2 regions of the Pseudalkalibacillus sp. A8 genome follow, and region 2 is predicted to be linked to the other one. Evidence: predicted binding sites of a transcription regulator. Region 2 holds the regulator's gene; the other holds the start of a gene.
What was found. Region 2 encodes Rex, which represses fermentation and respiration genes when NADH is low (regulators of the CRP and FNR family bind a similar motif). Its sites were predicted from a motif close to TTGTGAAATATTTCACAA; they were not measured.
Positions count from the first base shown of each region.

Region 1: a site for Rex is predicted at 1,420-1,437, ahead of ACJROX_RS08575 (polyhydroxyalkanoic acid synthase subunit PhaR). Genes of this name have one in related genera too.

Region 1 covers NZ_CP174509.1:1,652,279-1,660,191, forward strand. Annotated here, with positions in the region: gene ACJROX_RS08560 (alpha/beta hydrolase family esterase) at 1-189, shown strand, start outside; gene phaP (polyhydroxyalkanoic acid inclusion protein PhaP) at 314-865, opposite strand; gene phaQ (poly-beta-hydroxybutyrate-responsive repressor) at 951-1,370, opposite strand; gene ACJROX_RS08575 (polyhydroxyalkanoic acid synthase subunit PhaR) at 1,665-2,120, shown strand; gene fabG (3-oxoacyl-[acyl-carrier-protein] reductase) at 2,185-2,928, shown strand; gene phaC (class III poly(R)-hydroxyalkanoic acid synthase subunit PhaC) at 3,005-4,057, shown strand; gene ACJROX_RS08590 (hypothetical protein) at 4,116-4,370, shown strand; gene ACJROX_RS08595 (NADP-dependent malic enzyme) at 4,437-5,639, shown strand; gene ACJROX_RS08600 (acetyl-CoA C-acetyltransferase) at 5,673-6,860, shown strand; gene ACJROX_RS08605 (hypothetical protein) at 7,318-7,506, opposite strand; gene ACJROX_RS08610 (DoxX family protein) at 7,891-7,913, shown strand, end outside.
Region 2 covers NZ_CP174509.1:318,027-325,939, reverse strand. Annotated here, with positions in the region: gene ACJROX_RS01830 (lysostaphin resistance A-like protein) at 1-185, shown strand, start outside; gene ACJROX_RS01825 (DUF4305 domain-containing protein) at 182-385, shown strand; gene ACJROX_RS01820 (hypothetical protein) at 414-578, opposite strand; gene tatC (twin-arginine translocase subunit TatC) at 779-1,531, opposite strand; gene ACJROX_RS01810 (twin-arginine translocase TatA/TatE family subunit) at 1,550-1,741, opposite strand; gene ACJROX_RS01805 (redox-sensing transcriptional repressor Rex) at 1,777-2,415, opposite strand; gene moaC (cyclic pyranopterin monophosphate synthase MoaC) at 2,770-3,249, opposite strand; gene ACJROX_RS01795 (ABC-F family ATP-binding cassette domain-containing protein) at 3,652-5,583, shown strand; gene tsaD (tRNA (adenosine(37)-N6)-threonylcarbamoyltransferase complex transferase subunit TsaD) at 6,574-7,596, opposite strand; gene rimI (ribosomal protein S18-alanine N-acetyltransferase) at 7,596-7,913, opposite strand, start outside.

The DNA of each region.
Region 1 (7,913 bases), 1.3 Mb from region 2:
GGTATTGTAAATGGAAAAAGCTATACACAACATGTTTACAATGATAAGGATGGATTTTCTTTAATCGAACTTTGGATGATCGACAGAATGGGACATACATGGTCTGGTGGAAGCCCAGATGGTTCTTATTCGGATCCGTTAGGTCCGGATGCTTCATCCATAATATGGGATTTTTTGACGCGTCATTAGGATACAATCCTCACCTGAAACCACGTTAAGATTTTCTGTGCACCCGTTTTATCCCGCCATTTACTATTTAATATTTATTTTTCTATATTTCATTTCAAAAAAAGAACAGCGAATGCTCGCTGTTCTAGTTAAACCTACTTAATGTCGTTTTTGTGTTGTTTTCAAATACATTGTAAAACCCTTTTTGTGTTGTTTTTACTTGGTTTAAAAAATCTTCAAACAATGGTTTTAGTTCTTCACGATTTTTTTGTTGCTGACCAATAACCGATTTAATAGATTCTTGGAAGTGCTGTTGTGACTGACTAAGTACATTTAAACTCGCTTTATAAGGTGTTACGGTTAGTTGTTGAACCCGGCTGATTACTTCATCAAGACGCTCATTGGACTGTTCTAAAGATTTGGTTAACTCTTCACCGCTAACATTTTCAATGTTCTGCGTAACGGTTTGACGTAGTTCTTTCATTAATTTTTTTTGCTCGTCTTCGATTCTGCTCATATTGTCAGTTACTTTTTCCCATGCTTCTCTTTGGTGTTCAAATGCTTGCAGCGTAAGATTTTCCACTTCCTTTTGGGAATCGTATACGAAGTTCAATCCGTTTTTCCAACTGTCCCAAAAAGAGTCAACAAAATGAAAAGCATTTTGATCATTGCTTTGGCTTTTTTTGTTTGCAGCCATTTTAAAAACCTCCTTTAAAAAATTAAGTATTTATGTGGTTGCAGTAATACTGCAGTGTCACTTTTCATAGAGACAACAAAAGCAATTACTCTTCGTCTTTTTTGTCACGATCTGTTAAAGATGAAGGCATGAACATATCCGTATACATTAAAAAGAAACGGTTAAGAATCGATTGGTATTGCTCAAGCGAGCCCGCCCACACTTTTAGATAAGCCTCGCCAGCATCGGTTAAAGAGTAGATTCGCCTTGCTGGTCCTTCTGTTGACGTATCCCATTCAGACTTTACCATTTTCTCTTTTTCTAATTGTCTAAGTGTTCGATAAACATTTCCCTGGTCAATAGACGGGAAACCAAATTGGGTCAACTGTTGAATCAATTTATAACCATGCAAATTCCAACCGCGCAGACTTAACAAGAGTACAGGTATCAATAAGTTTTTCGGAACGCTGGCCAATACTTTCTCATCTTTTGATGTTGAGTTATTCGCACCCTTTTTCATTGACATATGTACCACCCACAATTTTGTTAAATATCTATAAGTGTAATTTACACCTATGTGATTCATTTGTCAAATCAACATATAACACATCCATCAAAGATCGCGAGAACTTGTATGCTTTATAAATTTTTTATCATAGCCACTATTGTATAGAGGATAGCCTCAACGTGTTTGTCTTCTGGAAAATAAACCTTAACAATAAATTTAGAATTTACAGAAAGATTACAAAAAATCTCTTGTAACCCAGCAACTTTATCAACTAAGATGATTCATGTAATTCAAATTGGAAGGAGAGAACAAATGACTCAACAGAAAAACTTGAATCCATTGGAACTGTGGAAAGACTTTTATAACCAGTCCGAATCGTATTGGAGTAACGTGTTGGATGAAAAAATCAAGGAAGAATTTTTCTCGGAGTGGATGGGGAAAGTCTTGGAAACGAATCTCCTATTTAAGAAAATGTTGGATGAAACGACAGAAAGTTATTTAACTCAAGTGAATATTCCTACTCGAAATGACCTTTCAAACATCGCATCTCTCATCATCAATGCTGACTCAAAACTTGATAATTTAGAAGAATTGATTGAAGAAACCACCACAAATCAAGTAAACCAAGTGGAAATGAAACGTGAAATGACACGTGTGAAAAATGATATAAAAAATCTGGACAGTAAACTTAATGAAATCGTTACCTTATTGAATGAAAAAAGCAACACAGGAAACGCCAAAAAAACGGCTGAGAAACAAAATAAATAGCCGATAAAAAGCTTTTTCAAAATGTCTTTTAACAATAAAAAAACATATAAAGGAGCACATCTAGATGGCAGATTTAAACAACAGAGTAGCAATTGTAACAGGCGGCGCAAAAGGAATCGGAAAAGCAATTTCAAAGGAATTAGCTAAGAACGGTGTAAAAGTCGTAATCAACTATAACAGCAGCAAGGGGCCGGCAGAAAAGCTTATCGCAGAACTTAAGGAAATCGGCGGAGAAGCATACGCGGTGCAGGCAGATGTTTCGAATTTGGACGAATCTAAAAAACTGGTAGAAGAAGCGATTAATCATTTCGGCACATTAGATATCGTTGTCAATAATGCAGGAATTACACGGGACTCTACTTTCAAAAAACTCAGTGAAGAAGACTGGAGATCCGTAATTAACGTGAATTTGAACAGTATTTACAATACAATCTCAGCTGCCTTACCACACCTTTTTAAATCCGATGCAGGACGCATTATTAATATTTCCTCTATTATCGGGCAGGCAGGGGGCTTCGGACAAACAAATTATGCTGCGGCAAAATCAGGAATGATTGGCTACACAAAATCTCTTGCGCTTGAGCTTGCCAAAAGCGGCATTACGGTTAATGCCATTTGTCCAGGATTTATCGATACAGATATGGTTAGAGAAATTCCGGAAAATGTCCGTGAACAAATTGTCGCTAAAATTCCGACACGCCGTTTTGGCCAACCGGAAGAAATTGCGCGCGGAGTCATTTTCCTATGCAAAGATAGCGAATATATCACAGGTCAGCAGTTAAATATTAACGGCGGACTATACATGTAGTGCACTCATTTTCAAACGAACAGGAAAGGCGTGAGACGTCATGAGCATTACAGATTCAAAAGAGTGGAAACAGCTTATGGAAACAATGCCTGATGAGTTCCAAGATTCGTATTCCCGTTTAGCAAGGGCAACGGAAGTGTTAACAACCGAACCTGGTCCGGAAGTTGGTCTAACACCGAAAGAAGTTATTTGGACAAAAAATAAAACGAAGTTATACCGGTATACATCCGATCAGTCAACAAAGTTGAAAGTACCTCTCTTATTAGTTTATGCACTTATTAATAAACCATATATCTTAGATTTAACAAAAGGAAACAGTTTAGTAGAATATTTGGTAAACCGTGGCTTTGACGTGTATCTCCTTGATTGGGGTACACCAGGTTATGAAGACAAAACAATGAAACTAGATGACTACATTTTGGACTACATTCCACGTGCCGTTCGTAAAGTACTTCAGACATCGAAGACAGACGAAGTTTCTGTCCTTGGCTATTGTATGGGCGGTACAATGACATCTATTTTCGCCGCTTTGCATCCTGAATTGCCGGTTCGCAACTTAGTATTTATGACAAGTCCATTTGATTTTGAGGAAACAGGCTTATATGGCTCTTTCCTTGATGAGCGATACTTTGACATTGATAATGTCGTTGATACACTGGGTCTTATCCCACCCGAAATGATTGATTTCGGAAATAAGATGTTAAAACCGACCACAAACTTTTTTGGACCTTACGTTAGTCTTGTCGATCGAGCAAACAACGAACAGTTCATAAGAAACTGGAAATTGTTACAAAAGTGGGTATCCGATGGAGTTCCATTCCCAGGTGAAGCGTATCGTCAGTGGATCAGGGATTTCTACCAACAAAATAAGCTGATTAAAGGAGAACTTGTTATTCGCGGTCGTAAGGTTAACTTAAAAAACATTACGGCAAATGTACTCAACTTGTCAGCTGATAGAGACCATATTGCCCAGCCGCATCAAGTAAAAGCGTTAATGGACGTCATATCCAGTAAAGATAAAGAGTACGTTACATTGCCAACCGGTCATGTGTCTGTAACATTTGGGCCTAAAGCTGTAAAAATAACCTATCCAACTGTCGGTGACTGGTTGGAAAAACGATCAAATTAGTAGAATTGAGAAAATAAATAGCTGATTTACATTCTTAGAATTTTTCCAGGAGGGTAAAATGCAAGCATTGATACAGCCAATTTATAGTCCTTGTGATGGTAAGGTTGAAAACATTTTGGTAAACGAATCATCTCATATATATGAATGGGAAAAGCTGTTTTTAATAAGAGAAAAGAATGGTTCTATAAAAGAAGTTACGGTTGGGTTGAGTGGTTTGATTACGTCTCTGGAAGTTAAAGAAAATCAAAATGTAACTCCAAACACGGTGTTAGCGACAATAAAGGACGATTTATTAATTACCGGGTCGGATTAATCAAATTACTTTAGCAGCACAAACTTCTGTCCTCTAATAACAAAAAATGGTAAGGGAGTTTATAATGTGAGTATAAGAGAAGAATCGCTGAAACTTCATTTTAATCATAGAGGTAAATTGAGCGTTGAGGTTAAGGTCCCTGTTTTTGATGAAAGAGATTTAAGTTTGGTTTATTCTCCAGGGGTGGCCGATCCGTGCAAAGCAATTTTCGAAAAGGCTGATCGGATTTATGATTATACGATCAAAGGGAATCTTGTAGGCGTTGTATCCAATGGTTCTGCCGTTCTCGGACTAGGGAATATCGGACCTGACGCCTCTATGCCGGTTATGGAAGGAAAATCAGCACTTTTTAAGTTATTTGCCGGAATTGATGCTTTTCCGATATGCCTAAAGGCAGCCACTGCTGAAGAAGTAATCGAAACAGTAAAACGGCTGGAGCCCACTTTTGGCGGTATTAACCTTGAGGATATCTCTGCGCCAGATTGTTTTGTTATTGAGGAGAGACTGAAAAAAGAGATGAACATCCCCGTCTTTCATGACGATCAGCACGGTACAGCAATCGTGACGGCAGCCGGTTTAATCAATGCTTTAAAAGTAGTCCAAAAATCGTTGGATCGTATCAAAGTCGTGGTTAATGGTGCGGGGGCGGCTGGGATTGCCATTACTAAACTTCTTCTTAACATGGGTGTTAAAGAAATAATCATGTGTGATTCGAAAGGAGCGATTTTCGAGGGACGTACAGTTGGCATGAATTCGATTAAAGCAGAGGTTGCCCAAAAAACAAACCATCACAAGGTCGAAGGATCTTTAAGCGAAGCACTTAAAGATGCCGATGTTTTCATCGGCGTTTCCGCAGCGGGTGCATTAACAAGAGAAATGGTGAAATCGATGAACATGGCTCCGATTGTTTTTGCGATGGCCAATCCTATCCCGGAAATTATGCCGGAAGAAGCCCAATCCTTGGGAGTAGCCGTTATCGGTACAGGACGATCTGACTATCCTAACCAAATCAATAATGTTCTAGCCTTTCCTGGAATTTTCAAAGGAGCACTCGAAGTTTCCGCATCAGAAATTAACGAAGCGATGAAGCTTGCAGCCGTTTATGCCATTGCTGATATTATTCAGCCTTATGAGCTAACAGAAGATTACGTCATTCCGAACCCTTTCGATAAACGGGTTGTAACATCTGTTTCTTCTGCCGTCGCTGAAGCGGCTATTAAAACCGGGGTAAGCCGAGAAAAAGCTTATATAACAGTAGGTGCCCAGTAATTAAACTAGTTTTTTAAAAGGAGAGGAAGAAATTTGTCGCAAAAAGAAATAGTCATTGTAAGTGCAGTCCGGACACCAATAGGAAATTTTAATGGAAGTTTGAAAGATATTTCAGCTACAAAATTAGGCGCTCTCGTTATTAAATCGGCATTGGAAAAGTGCGGAATGAACCCGGATCTAGTAAATGAAGTGATTATGGGGAATGTTCTTCAAGCTGGATTAGGTCAAAATCCAACGCGACAAGCTTCGATTCGAGCGGGCATACCAAAAGAGGTACCGGCTTTGACAATAAATAAAGTGTGCGGATCCGGATTAAAAGCGGTTCACTTGGCGGCACAGTCCATTTTAGTCGGTGATGCCGACATTGTTATTGCAGGTGGTATGGAGAACATGAGCCAGGCGCCGTATTTATTAAACGGTGCTCGCTCAGGATTCGGCATGGGGGACCAAAAAGTAGTCGATAGTATGGTACACGATGGCTTATGGTGCGCATTTAACGATTATCATATGGGGATTACCGCAGAAAACCTTTGTGAACAATATGAGTTGACCAGGGAAGAACTTGATCAGTTTGCTGCCCATAGTCAACAAAAAGCGGTGGCAGCAATAGAAACTGGTCTCTTTGAAGATGAAATTGTTCCGGTTGAAATTCCACAGCGAAGAGGAGAACCAATCGTGTTTGCAAAGGATGAATTTCCTAGGGCGGGAACAACTGCTGAAAAACTGGTAGGATTACGTCCAGCGTTCAAAAAAGACGGTATCGTAACTGCCGGTAATGCTTCGGGCGTTAATGATGGAGCTGCCGCTGTTGTTGTCATGAGCAAGCAAAAAGCAGATGAATTAGGACTTGAGCCGCTTGCAACAATCCGGGCGAATGCAAGTGCAGGGGTTGATCCAAGCATTATGGGAATTGGCCCGGTTCCAGCTACGAAAAAAGCATTGGAAAAAGCAGATCTTTCCATTGAAGACATAAATCTTATTGAAGCAAACGAAGCTTTTGCTGCACAGTCGGTAGCCGTTGGAAAAGAGTTAAAATTTAATGAAGAGATTTTAAATGTAAACGGCGGAGCAATCGCATTAGGACACCCGATTGGCGCAAGTGGGACACGCATTCTAGTTACGTTACTGCATGAATTAAAGCGAAGAGATGGGCGTTACGGGTTAGCAACATTATGCATTGGCGGCGGTCAAGGTGTTGCAACAGTGATTGAGCGCTCGTAAGCAAAAAGTTTAATAGGGAAATTAATTCTCAACTGGACCTGTGCAACATAAACACGTTCAGTTGAGTTTTTTAAAGGATTTACTTGACTCTTCGAGTTGATCTTCTGAACACGCTTAAGGGTATTTTTGCACATCCCCCCGAAAAGGTGGAATAGGGGTACGGCAAGAATTCGTTCTTTTTTTGACCACTCGGTAAAATTGTACGTTTAGACATATTATAGACACAAATCAACCAACTCCCTGTAAGTTAAGGAGTTGGCTGTTTGTTGTTTTAGTCTCTTTTGATTAGATCATTTCACTTTAGCGTGTTCTAATTTTTTTCTGTTATGAAATTCAAAATCTCTTCCCATAAACGTTGAACTTAGTAAAACACATATTTTTATATGATGTTATTACAAATCACACCCATGTGGTGTAATTTGTATATAAATGTATTTTGTTTGTATTCAATGATCATTCATTTCTCTTGAGTCTGTTCAAATGCTGAGTTAATTAGCTGTGATGTGATCGTTTTAAGTTGAGTTGCTAGAATAGTAGCTCCAACCAATGGTACTGAAACCAGTGCACCATTAATAGCGATCATAAGCTCATTCGCTAGGGTTTCATCTTGTGCTCCAGCCTTCCTTGTTAAATGAGATAAACGCATTTGAAAGACTCTTTATATTTTAACACGTACTTATGTGCTGGATGGTTCTCATCGGAAATCTCAGCTAAAGCATTTAATAAGTAACATCCACGATACCCTGGTTCCATCATAGTTTCTATCGTAACATCAATGAAAGTCATCAATTGTACATAGGGAAATCCTTCGTGCTGTGCGAGACCTCCACCTGCAAATGAATTAAGATTTGTTTCAATTCCTTCGTAAAATCGTTCAAAGGACTTGATTGATTTAGTTGTTTTTACTCTTTAGGAAAGATCGATTTGATTATAGTATGGACTGTGTAAAATTAGAAAGGGAGGTAAAAAATGTATCGGCCATAATAAAGAATTTCATTCAGTAAACAAAATGAACTGAAGGAGGAGTAATATGATTTCAAAGAGAAGGTTTCG
Region 2 (7,913 bases):
ATGCAGCACTCGGGTTCACCTTCAGCTTTTTATATGTGAAAACGAAACGCTTGATCGTTCCGATCGTAGCCCATGTGGCCGTCAATACATCGGTAATGCTTATACAAGTGGTCTTCCGGGATGAAATACAAGAGCTGGAAAAACAACTACAGAGCACTCAACTTATCATTGGAGGCTTACTATGAGATTTTCACCAACCTTTTGGATCTTCGCCTATTTCATATTAGGTGTAATCTTTACGTATTTAGCGATTTTCTACGCCAGGGAATACGGCGTGTGGTCCTTTTGGCCGCTTATCAATATGGCCCTCGCAGCATATGATTTCCTTAATGCCTACCGCATGATCGAATTAAGGAAAAAATTGAAGAACATGAAGAAAAAATAAGGATTGACCGCTTTTGGTCAATCCTTTTTCAATATCTAGTTTCGTACTTTTCTTCTTCAAACCCTGTTGATGCATTGATGAACCTTCTTTCTGGACTCTTTCCTGAAGAGCCGGAAACCACAATGTCACTTTCATTTTCCAAATCATACGCATGAACAAGCTCATAATCACCTGTCATCTGACTTGGAATCACAAACGTACCTGCAAATTCATATCGTCGCTTTACACTATATATTGGGCATCTTCCAAATCGGTCACCACGGACACCCTTTGCCTTTGGCTAACGGCTACAACAACCTTCACCTTTCGGGACTTGAACCCTAGAGTGTGTGTACATACCGGACACACTAAAAAAAGAGTGCCGAAAAAATATTCGGCCACTCTTCATGTTTGTCATGCACTGTCTTCCTTTTCTGCTTTCGCTGCTGTCCTCATCGCTTTTCGATAGGCGAATCCGGAGATCACAATGCTGATTTCATATAACACAATCAACGGCACTGTCACCATCAGATGCGAAATGAGCTCTGGAGGTGTGATCAGCCCGGCTATGACCAGCAAGACGAAATAGGCGTATTTCCTGATTTTGCGAAGTACCGCTGGTGTCACCAATCCTAATCGTGTCAAGAACATGATCACAACAGGGAATTGGAAGAGGATCCCGAACGGAAGCGTAAGCCGGAATAAGAAATGGAAGTACTCATTGATCCCGTACACTTCATTTACTCCTAATAAATTCGAAAGACCGTTCATGAAATCGATTACGAACGGAAACAGAATGAAGTAGGAGAAGGATAATCCTGCTATAAACAAAATGAATGTAAGCGGGATGTACATCAACGTCGTCTGCCGCTCTCTCTCATACAAACCAGGACTGATGAATGCCCATAACTGATAAAGCGCGATTGGAGAAGTGATCAATAACGCGATCAGAAAGGCGAAATCCAAGAAAACCCTCAGAGGGTCAGTCAGATTGAACACATTCAGTTCTAATCCAGCAGCTTCAGGGGTTTTTTGCAAGTATTGTATGAGCGGCATCGCAAGAAAAAACCCTGCGATGAATGCTGCTATGAAAACGAGTATGACGATAAAAACCCTTTTGCGCAATTCTTCAATATGATTCTGAAGTGTCATTTGTTTTTCCGTCATACAAAACTACCTTCCTATCTATTGCTCGTCTGTTTTAGTCTGATTGTTCTTTTTCTTTTTATCATCGTCATCGTCTACAAGACCGCTCGTTGCGTTCTTGAATTCTTTTAACGTTTTTCCTGCCGCTCTTCCAAGCTCAGGCAATTTTTTAGGGCCGAAAATCAATAATGCTACAACTCCGATTATTATCCAACTTCCTGGACCAAGCATACTGGTCACCTCCTCTAAATCTTTGGATGTTCAAATTAATCCAAGGGGTAATGCTTCAAGAAATAAATCAACGATTGCAGTTCGACTGCAAGATCTATATGATGTATGCGTACATGTTCTGGTACAGTCAATCGCGCGGGTGTGAAGTTCAAGATCCCTTTGACGCCGCTATCGACTAATTGGTCTGCTACTGTCTGTGCGTTATTGGCCGGTACAGTCAAAATCGCAACGGATACATCCTCATCAGCGAAATTTTTCAGATCATTCAAATGATGGATCGGAACGCCGCTGATATCTGTCCCTACTTTTTTCTCATCAACATCAAAAGCCAGCTCTATACGCGTGTTGTCATTTTTCAAGAAGTTATAATGTAATAGGGCTGTCCCTAAATTTCCCACTCCGATCAACATGACCTTCGTCACTTCATCTTGATCGAGCGTTTTCCTGAAGAATGTCAGCAGGTAATTAACATTGTAGCCATAACCCTTCTTACCTAGTGCTCCAAAATAAGAAAAATCCCTTCTTATTGTCGCAGAATCGACTTTTACAGCTTCACTAAGCTCAGAAGAGGAGACACGAAGCTTTCCTGATGAAGAAAGATTTTTCAAAAACCGATAGTACAATGGTAAACGTTTTGCTGTAGCTTGCGGAATTTTTTGATCTTCAACGCTCATCGGACCCCTCCATTCGTTATGAGAACACCAACTGAATCTATTGTTTGATCTATGTTTTATCTATTAGGCTCTGTTATTCTTTATTGTTGATTCTTTCGTGAAATTCACTCCCTTTCCGCGGGCGAAAGAAAAGCGGAAGCGACCCGTTTAGTCACGCAGGTCTCTGGAAGACTGACGAGGAGGCTGTCACCACCACAGGACGTCTGAAGTGATCCAAGTGATTGGTCGCTAAGCTGGACATCACTTCTCTGCGTTTCTCGCTGCGGAGTCTTGCCTGGCTTGCTTTTCCCGCAGGAGTGGCGAATTTCGCTGCAAAAATTTCTATAAAAACTCAACAATATTATTTAACAAAGCTTATCTTCTACGATAATCGCCGCTTTTACCACCTGTCTTTTCAAGCAGGAAGGTCGGGCCGATCACCATACCTTTATCGATCGCTTTACACATATCGTACACTGTGAGGGCAACGGCGGATGCGGCTGTCAACGCCTCCATCTCAACACCAGTATTCCCTTTCGTTTTCACCATCACCTCGATGAGCAATTCATAGGTTTCACCGGTTCTCCAGTCGAACGATATATCTACAGCTTTCAAGGGCAATGGATGACACATCGGAACGATATCAGGCGTCTTTTTGGCAGCCATGATGCCTGCAACCTGGGCAACAGACAGTACATCGCCTTTTTTGACGTTACCGTCCTGGATGGCATTGTAGATTTCTTCAGTCACTTGGACGCTGCTTCGTACTCTTGCTGTCCGTACAGTCGCCTCTTTGTCGGAAATATCCACCATCTTTGCGCGGCCTTGTTCATTGAAATGCGTAAAATCACCCACAGAATCACCATCCTAACAGAGACTATACACCCTTTTTGATAAAAAAGTAAGGGATCAAATAAGGGAATTTATCACAAAACCTTGAATATTGTTTGGTTGCCTGAACTTTCCTTGATAAGCTACACTATTAATATAAGTTCAAAGGTACAATTATACAATCAACGAATTAGAAACAACACCGGCAGAAAACGTCACGTCCTGCGCCTGCGGTAACTCGGCGCAAAACTACATTGATGCTTTCAAATCTGTAGTCTTGTGACAACGCCGGCCCTATCAACGAGCGGTACGTGAACAATTACTTCAGGTGTAACGGTGAATCTTTCTCCAAATATACAAAATCGTAGATGCAGGTACATGAGCTCTCGTTGACCCTTTGAGCTTCCTTAATTGAGGTGAAACAACATGATCGTCATGCAAGTCCAAAACATAACTAAATATTTTGGTGCTGACCTTATTTTATCGAATATTAAACTTGAAGTACAATCCCGGGACAGAATCGCCCTTGTCGGCAGGAACGGTGCTGGTAAATCTACATTGTTGAAAATCATCAGCGGACAGCTGTCACATGATTCCGGTTCGATTATGAAGCCGAAAGAAATTGAAATCGGTTATCTTGCTCAAGATGCTGGATTGGAATCGGACCACTCCATTTGGGAAGAGATGATGGGGGTTTTCGATCATCTGCAAACCATGGAGGCCCAAATCCGTGCACTCGAGGAAAAAATGGGTAAAGAGCATGTTCTGGGTGATGAAGGATTATATGCGAAAATATTGGCGGAGTACGACGCCCTTCAACAAGAATTCCAGCTGAAAGGTGGATACCAATACGAGAACGATATCCGTTCTATTTTACATGGGTTCCGTTTCTTTGAAGAAGATTATGATAAACCGATCTCTTCTTTAAGCGGCGGGCAAAAAACAAGACTCGCTCTCGTCAAGCTGCTTCTTACCCGTCCTGACCTCTTGATTTTGGACGAACCTACCAACCATCTCGATATCGAAACGTTGAATTGGCTAGAGGGATACCTGCAGTCCTATCCTGGCGCGCTGCTGATCGTTTCCCATGACCGCTACTTCTTGGACAAAGTGGTTACACAGGTTTATGAGATCTCCCGCCAAAAAAGCAAGAAGTATCTTGGCAACTACAGCAAGTATGTTGAACTGAAAGCGGAGCAATATGAACAGGAAATGAAAGAGTACGAAAAACAGCAGTCCGAAATCGCGAAACTCCAAGACTTTGTCCAGCGGAACATTGCTCGTGCTTCCACAACCAAACGTGCACAAAGCAAACGGAAGCAGCTCAGCAAAATGGACAAGTTGGACAGGCCGGAAGGCGGAGAGAAATCAGCCCAATTCGGATTTACGATTGAACGCCCTACTGGGAATGACGTTTTAAAGCTCAATGATGTTGCGATTGGCTACGATCGAGAAATTATCGCCAGAAATATCAAACTACAAATTCAAAAAGAAGAAAGCATCGCGCTCGTTGGTCCGAACGGAATTGGAAAATCGACGCTGATCAAAACGATCATGAGACCTGAACGTAAGCTGGATGGCACAATCCAATTCGGCTCAAATGTGCAAATCGGATATTATGATCAAGAACAAGCAAACATCAACAGTAATAAAACGGTTCTGAATGAACTATGGGATGAGTACCCTACCCATATAGAAAAGGATATCCGTACTGTTCTTGGAAACTTCCTTTTCAGTGGTGATGATGTTTTGAAAGGTGTCAATGAATTGAGCGGGGGCCAGAAAGCGAGGCTCGCGCTTGCAAAGTTGATGCTTCAGAAAGCGAATGTCCTCATACTTGATGAGCCTACGAACCATTTGGACCTTGATAGTAAAGAAGTGTTGGAGAATGCTTTGATCGAATACCCAGGCACGATTCTTTTCATTTCACACGACCGCTATTTCATCAATCGTATTGCCACGAGAGTCATAGAGTTATCCCGGGATGGTCTAGAAAACTATCTTGGAGATTATGATTACTATACAGAGAAAAAAGCGGAACAGGCCGAGTTTGAACGTATCGAGGCAGAAGAACAGAATCGAGCTCAGCAACACACTCCGGTCACGGAACAAAAGGAAAAGTTCCAAATCGATAAACAGGCGAAAAAAGAAGAGCGGAAACGTCTTCGTAGAGTTGAAGAAATCGAATTGAAAATTGAAGAGTTAGAGAAAGCGATCGAAGACTATGAAACTGAGCTGAGCAAACCTGAGGTTTTTCAAGATTATGAAAAATCCCAGGAATACAACCAGAAACTCGAAGCCTCTAATAAAGAGTTGGAACACCTTATGGAAGAATGGGAAAGTTTACAACTGAATTAATACGGGTATGAAAGGATGAATGACTCCTATGGGTCACTCATTCTTTTTTTTCAAAAGATAAGAAAGCATAAAAACCAGCGATGAAGCAATGTCTGGCTCAAACGCCCAACCCACTTGGATCACTTCAATCCTCCTCGTTGGACTTTTAGTGACCTTGGTGGCTGATCAGGTCGTTTGAGCTTTTCTTTATCGTCAAAATAATAAACATATACACATAATCCACAGAGTTATACACAGTACTGGTAGCAATTCTTCCGTTTTTTTGTCGATTTTTCCACAATATCCACAAAAAACCCCTGGTTTACCCACAAAACTTTATTCACATCCACAACAGCTTATTTTTCTATAGTCTGAAGTTGTTATCCACAATGTTCACAACTTGTGGATAAAAGTTCTCCACACCATAGTTCGACGATATTCGACTCTTTCAGAGACTTTTTGGATAGGAAAGAACGACGAGACTGGTCTTTTTCTCTGTTTTAGCTTAGGCATCTCATACAATTTTGATCCTGGATGACAGGTTATGTCGATTTATGCGGTTAATTTTTCCTTTAAGAGATATGTTATCCACACGCGTGACTCGCAATATCCCATATTTGGACCATCTTTAAAAAACTCCTTCCCAGCTATAAAATTTCAAAATTATCTTTAAAAATTCCTGATTACCATTAAAGATCGAAATTTATCTTTAAAACCGTCAAAATATCTTTAAAACAGCAGGAAGCTGCTACTTTAGACAATAATCCAGAACCATCAAAAGTCATAATTCGGGTGGAAAGCGACTATAGTCCGCTTTCCTTTTTCGACACTGTATAAGATTAGGATACAAGGCTGTCTGGAGTTGGATTCACACTGAAATCCGTTGGAATCACGCTGTTTTTTGATAATCACGCCAATTTCGAAATAATCAAGCCAAACAAGATCTTCTTACTATGTCACCAAATTGAAAAAGACCCGGCCTGCCGGGTCTATATTCACTCCTCTATTTATTTAAAATGCTTCCAATTCGAGTCCTGGGTTGCCATTCAGTTTCATATCCGCTCGTTTTCCTTTTTGGTACTCGATCGAGCCTGCTGCAGCGATCATCGCCGCATTATCGGTACAGAGCCATAATGGCGGAATCGATAACCGGATTCCTGTGTCAGCAAAACGGTCTGTCAATTTTCCACGCAAACCTTTATTCGCTGCTACTCCTCCAGCTACGACAACCTGTTTCACACCATACTCGCGTGCAGCACGATATGTTTTTTCGACGAGGACCTCAATGACACTTTCCTGGAAACTCGCTGCAAGATCATTTGGGTTGATTTCTTCCCCACGCTGTGTTGCATTGTGAAGGGTGTTGATCACAGCAGATTTCAATCCGCTGAAACTGAAATCGAATGAATCCGGTTCAAGCCAGGCGCGTGGTAGATCGATCAACGCGGAGCCCTCTGCTGCCATTTTATCAATGTGAGGACCTCCCGGATAAGGGAGCTTCAGTGTTCGAGCAACTTTATCATAAGCTTCGCCAGCTGCGTCATCCCGTGTCTCCCCTATGATTTCATATGAACCGTGTTCTTTCATCAGGATCAATTCGGTGTGACCTCCTGAAACGACGAGGGCAAGCAAAGGAAATTCTTCCATTGGTTCCTGCAAGCGATTGGCATAAATGTGCCCAGCAATATGATGGACTGAGACGAGCGGTATACCGTGTGCTAACGCGAGTGCTTTCGCTGAATTAACTCCGATCAACAGTGCGCCTACCAATCCAGGGCCTTCTGTTACAGCGATTGCTGATATATCGGCAAACTCAACTCCCGCTTCCTTCATCGCTTCTTCAATGACGATTGTGATCTGCTCGACATGATGACGGGAGGCAATTTCAGGAACGACACCGCCGAACCGCTTATGGCTTTCGATTTGGGAAGCAACGACATTCGAAAGCAGCTCCTTACCATTCTTTACAATGGCTGCAGCCGTCTCGTCACAGCTTGTTTCAATTCCTAATATGATTTCCTCTTTTTCCTGCATTATAAATTCACCCACATTACTAAAGCGTCTTCTCCGTTGTCTGTATAATAGTTCTTTCGTATACCGCCGTTCTCGAATCCAAATTTACGGTAAAGGCGTTGTGCGACTTGATTGCTTAACCGTACCTCTAACGTCATAGTCTTGGCCCCCATTGTCCGGGCTTGTTCCATCGCTTTCCTCATCAAGGCATCCCCGTATTTTTTCCCTCTGAATTCAGGGATGATCGCGATGTTGGTGATATGTGCCTCATCGATGATGATCCAAATGCCGCAGTAGCCGATCGGCTTTTCATCCACCTCCAGAATAAGGTAGGTGGC